Regions from separate parts of the Bradyrhizobium sp. 186 genome, predicted to be linked through region 2. Evidence: predicted binding sites of a transcription regulator. Region 2 holds the regulator's gene; the other holds the start of a gene.
The links. The regulator PhoB, encoded in region 2, activates phosphate uptake and scavenging genes when phosphate is short. The targets are predictions, from matches to a motif close to TGTCATNNANCTGTCAT.
Positions count from the first base shown of each region.

Region 1: IVB18_RS22490 (DUF47 domain-containing protein) is a predicted target of PhoB. The motif match lies at 1,190-1,206, and genes of this name have one in related genera.

Region 1 is NZ_CP082164.1:4,716,572-4,718,968, reverse strand. It holds gene IVB18_RS22495 (inorganic phosphate transporter) at 1-487, opposite strand, end outside; gene IVB18_RS22490 (DUF47 domain-containing protein) at 503-1,147, opposite strand; gene IVB18_RS22485 (branched-chain amino acid ABC transporter permease) at 1,304-2,272, opposite strand; gene IVB18_RS22480 (branched-chain amino acid ABC transporter permease) at 2,274-2,397, opposite strand, start outside.
Region 2 is NZ_CP082164.1:532,038-534,434, forward strand. It holds gene pstB (phosphate ABC transporter ATP-binding protein PstB) at 1-506, shown strand, start outside; gene phoU (phosphate signaling complex protein PhoU) at 518-1,234, shown strand; gene phoB (phosphate regulon transcriptional regulator PhoB) at 1,257-1,964, shown strand; gene IVB18_RS02395 (GcrA family cell cycle regulator) at 2,266-2,397, opposite strand, start outside.

The DNA.
Region 1 (2,397 bases), 4.2 Mb from region 2:
AGGCCCAGGACACGATCGCAACCAGCATCATTGCCAAGAGGAAGCCGACCAGCGGCGACAGCACGATCGCCAGCACAGTCTTGGTCAATCCGCTCCACACCGCCGCCGAAATCCCGGCCTTTGCCATGCCGCCGCCGACGAGGCCGCCGATCAAGGCGTGCGACGACGACGATGGGATGCCGAGCGCCCAGGTCACGAGGTTCCAGACGATGGCGCCGACCAGGGCCGCGAAGATCACCTGCGCATCGACGATCGCGGGATCGATGATGCCGGTGCCGATGGTCTCGGCGACGTGCAGCCCGAACACCATGAAGGCGACGAAATTGAAGAACGCGGCCCAGAGCACCGCGAATTGCGGCCGCAGCACGCGGGTCGAGACGATGGTCGCGATCGAATTGGCGGCGTCGTGCAGGCCGTTCAGGAAGTCGAACAGCAGCGCGACGGCGATCAGTCCGACCAGGACGGGAAGACCCAACGCAGCATCCACGGCGCGGCCCCTGTCCTAAACTTGCTCGATGACGATGCTGTTGATTTCGTTCGCGACGTCGTCGAAACGGTCGGCCACCTTTTCCAGGTGGTCGTAGATCTCGGCGCCGACGATGAAATTCATCGCACTGCCGTCACGGTGCTTCAGGAACAGCTCCTTCAGGCCAATGTCGTGGAGATCGTCGACGCGGCCCTCCAACTTGGTCAGTTCCTCCGTGATCGCCGTCAGCATGGCGACGTTTGGACCAATCGCCTGCATCAGCGGCAGCGCGCGCCCCACCAGGTTGGCGCATTCGATCAGAAGCCCACCGATCTCCCGCATCGGCGGCTCGAAGCTGCGGACCTCGAACAGCATCACCGCCTTGGCCGTCTGCTGCATCTGGTCGATGGCGTCGTCCATCGACGTGATCAGGTTCTTGATGTCGCCGCGATCGAACGGCGTGATGAAAGTGCGGCGCACCGCCGTCAGCACCTCACGGGTGATGTTGTCGGCGTCGTTCTCGAACTGGTTGACGCGCTGGCAATAGACCGGCGTCTCCTCGCCGCCGTTCAGCATCCCCTGAAGCGCGATCGAACCCTGGATCACGGTCTGGGCATGGCGGTCGAACAGGTCGAAGAACCGTTCTTCCTTGGGCAGGAAAGCGCGAAACCATCGCATCATGGGGATAGGCTACCGGTTGGAAATGGCCCGGCCCGAACCGGCCGTCACAAAACTTTCATAGACCATTTTCGATCCGCGCGCGTGCCACCTCACGCCCGCGGAGCCGGATCATCCACCGCTTTCACGCAACAGATAAGTTTGATATAAATCAAAAGCTTAGAGTGAGCGCCGGAAGTAGTGCGCGATTTCACCGACCACGCCGCGGCGGAAGGTGAGCACGCAGATCACGAAGATCGAGCCCTGGATCACAGTCACCCACTGGCCGAAGCTCGCCAGATATTGCTGCATGGCGATGATCGCGAAGGCGCCGACTACAGGCCCGAAGATGGTGCCGAGACCGCCGACCAGCGTCATCAGCACAACTTCGCCCGACATCGACCAATGCACGTCGGTGAGCGAGGCATTCTGCGCCACGAACACCTTCAGCGATCCGGCAAAGCCGGCCAGCGTGCCCGACAGGACGAAAGCCAGGAACTTGTACTGGTCGGTCCGGTAACCCAGCGAGATCGCCCGCTGCTCGTTCTCGCGGATCGACTTCAAGACTTCGCCGAACGGCGAATTGATGATGCGGTAGATCAGCAGGAAGCCGGCGAGAAAGCCGACGAGCACGACATAATAGAGGACGGTCGGCTTCGAGAGATCGAAGATGCCGAACATGTGTCCCTGCGGAATGCCCTGGATGCCGTCTTCACCATGGGTGAACGGCGCCTGGAGGTAGATGAAGTACAGCAGCTGCGACAGCGCCAGGGTAATCATCGAGAAATAGATGCCCTGGCGGCGGATCGAGATGTAGCCGGTCACGATCGAGAGGACGAAAGCACCAGCGACGCCGACGAGGATACCGAGCTCCGGCGGCAGCGCCCACACCTTCAGCGCATGCGCGCTGCAATAACCGGCGGTGCCTAAGAACATCGCGTGACCGAACGACAGCAGGCCGCCATAGCCAATCAGAAGATTGAAGGCACATGCGAGCAGCGCGAAGCACAGCGCCTGCATCACGAAGAACGGGTAGACGCCGCTGAATGGCACCGAGGCCAGCAGCAGTGCCATCACAGCGAATACGATCATCTCGTCGCGCATCGCGCGCGGGGTCACCGGCAGCGTATCGTCCGTCAAGGCTGTCATATCAGGCCGCCCTTCCCGTCAATCCCGTTGGCTTCACCAAGAGTACCAGCACCATCAGCACGAACACGACGGTGTTGGAGGCCTCGGGGTAAAAATACTTGGTCAGGCCCTCGATCACGCCGAGC
Region 2 (2,397 bases):
GCGCACGGGTCGGCATGGTGTTCCAGAAGCCGACGCCGTTTCCGATGACGATCTACGAGAACATCGCCTTCGGCATCCGCCTCTATGAGAAGATATCGAAGTCCGAGATGGACGTCCGCGTCGAGAAGGCGCTGCGCGGCGGCGCGCTGTGGAACGAGGTCAAGGACAAGCTCAACGCCTCGGGCCTGTCGCTGTCCGGCGGCCAGCAGCAGCGCCTCTGCATCGCCCGCACGGTCGCGGTGCGGCCCGAGGTCATCCTGTTCGACGAGCCCTGCTCGGCATTGGATCCGATCTCGACCGCCAAGGTCGAGGAGTTGATCCAGGAACTGTCCGAGAACTACACGATCGCGATCGTGACCCACAACATGCAGCAGGCGGCCCGCGTCTCCGACAAGACCGCCTTCATGTATCTCGGCGAGCTGATCGAGTTCGACGACACCAGCAAGATCTTCACGTCGCCGACCGATCGGCGCACGCAGGATTACATCACTGGCCGGTTCGGCTGAGGAGACGGGACATGGGTTCTGAACATACCGCAAAGGCCTTCGACACCGACCTCCAGGAACTCACCCGGCTGGTCGCCGAGATGGGCGGGATTGCCGAGCGCATGATCGTCGATTCCGTCGACGCGCTGATCCGGCGCGACGTCGCGCTCGGCCAGCGCGTGGTCGCAACCGACGTCGAGATCGACGTGCTCCAGAAGCGCATCGAGGAGCGCGCCGTACTGACCATCGCCCGCCGCCAGCCGATGGCGGTGGATCTGCGCGAGATCGTCGGCGCCATGCGCGTTGCGACGGATCTCGAGCGGATCGGCGATCTCGCCAAGAACATGGGCAAGCGCGTCGCGGCGCTGGAGACGGATTTCCATCCGCTCAAGCTGTTCCGCGGCCTGGAGCACATGACCGACCTCGTGCAGCAGCAAGTCAAGTCGGTGCTGGACGCCTATGCCGCGCATGATTTGCCGGCGGCGATGGCGGTGTGGAAAGGCGACGAGGAAGTCGACGCCATCTGCACCTCGCTGTTCCGCGAGCTCCTCACCTATATGATGGAGGATCCACGCAACATCTCGTTCTGCATCCATCTGATGTTCTGCGCCAAGAACATCGAGCGGATCGGCGACCACTCCACCAACATCGCCGAGACCGTGTTCTACATGATCGAAGGTCAGGCCATGACCGACAAGCGTCCGAAGGGCGACATGACGACCTTCGCCACGACGGTCCCGAATACTTGAATAGTTAAGGAGCGACGACACCATGGGCGCACGCATTATGGTGGTTGAGGACGAGGAAGCTCTGACCGAGCTTCTCCGCTACAACCTCGAAGGCGACGGCTATGACGTCGAGACGGTGATGCGCGGCGACGACGCCGACACCCGTCTCAAGGAGCATATCCCCGACCTGATCGTGCTCGACTGGATGCTGCCCGGGCTGTCCGGCATCGAGCTGTGCCGGCGGCTTCGCACCCGGCCGGATACTAAGCAGCTCCCGATCATCATGCTCACCGCCCGCGGTGAGGAGAGCGAGCGGGTGCGCGGGCTCGCGACCGGCGCCGACGACTACATCGTCAAGCCGTTCTCGGTGCCGGAGCTCCTGGCGCGCGTGAAGGGCCTGCTCAGGCGCGCAAGCCCGGAGCGGCTTGCCACCGTGCTCGCTTTTGGCGATATCGAGCTCGACCGGGAGAAGCGCCGCGTGGCGCGCTCGGGCCGGCCGATCGATCTCGGCCCGACCGAATATCGCCTGCTGGAGTTCTTCCTGGAACATCCGGGTCGGGTGTTCTCGCGCGAGCAACTGCTCGACAGCGTCTGGGGCCGCGACATCTATATTGACGAGCGTACCGTCGACGTCCACATCGGCCGTCTGCGCAAGCTGCTCAATCTCGGCCGCGAGCAGGACCCGATCCGCACCGTCCGCGGCGCCGGCTACGCGCTGGACGATCGTTTCGCGAAGGCGGAGCAGGCGTAAATTTTAGCGGGCTTGAGTTTGGCTGCGGCTACAATCTCAGCCGTCGTCCCGGACAAGCGTAGCTCCTGGCAACGCGCAGCGTTGTCCAGAGCGGAGCGCAGATCCGGGACCCACAACCACAGGGAGTGGTTGTTGCGCGAAAAAGGTCACTCCGAGTCCCCATAACTACATCTTTCGGTGGCTATGGGTCCCGGATCTGCGCGCTGCTCCGCGCGCTTGTCCAGGACGACAGCGAATGGAGTTTGCCGTCGTCAGTCGAGCTGCCGTCGCCTGGACGGTGAAGCCTTGATCGCCGACCAGCTCAGCGCGGCCCCGGCTTGGCCGGTGCGCGGCGACGATCAGCTGCCGGCTGGTACGCAACACGCGAATGCTGGGCGCAATAGGGCAGGCCCGAGAGCGCCCTGCCGCCGCAGAAGAAGAAGTCCGGGCTCGA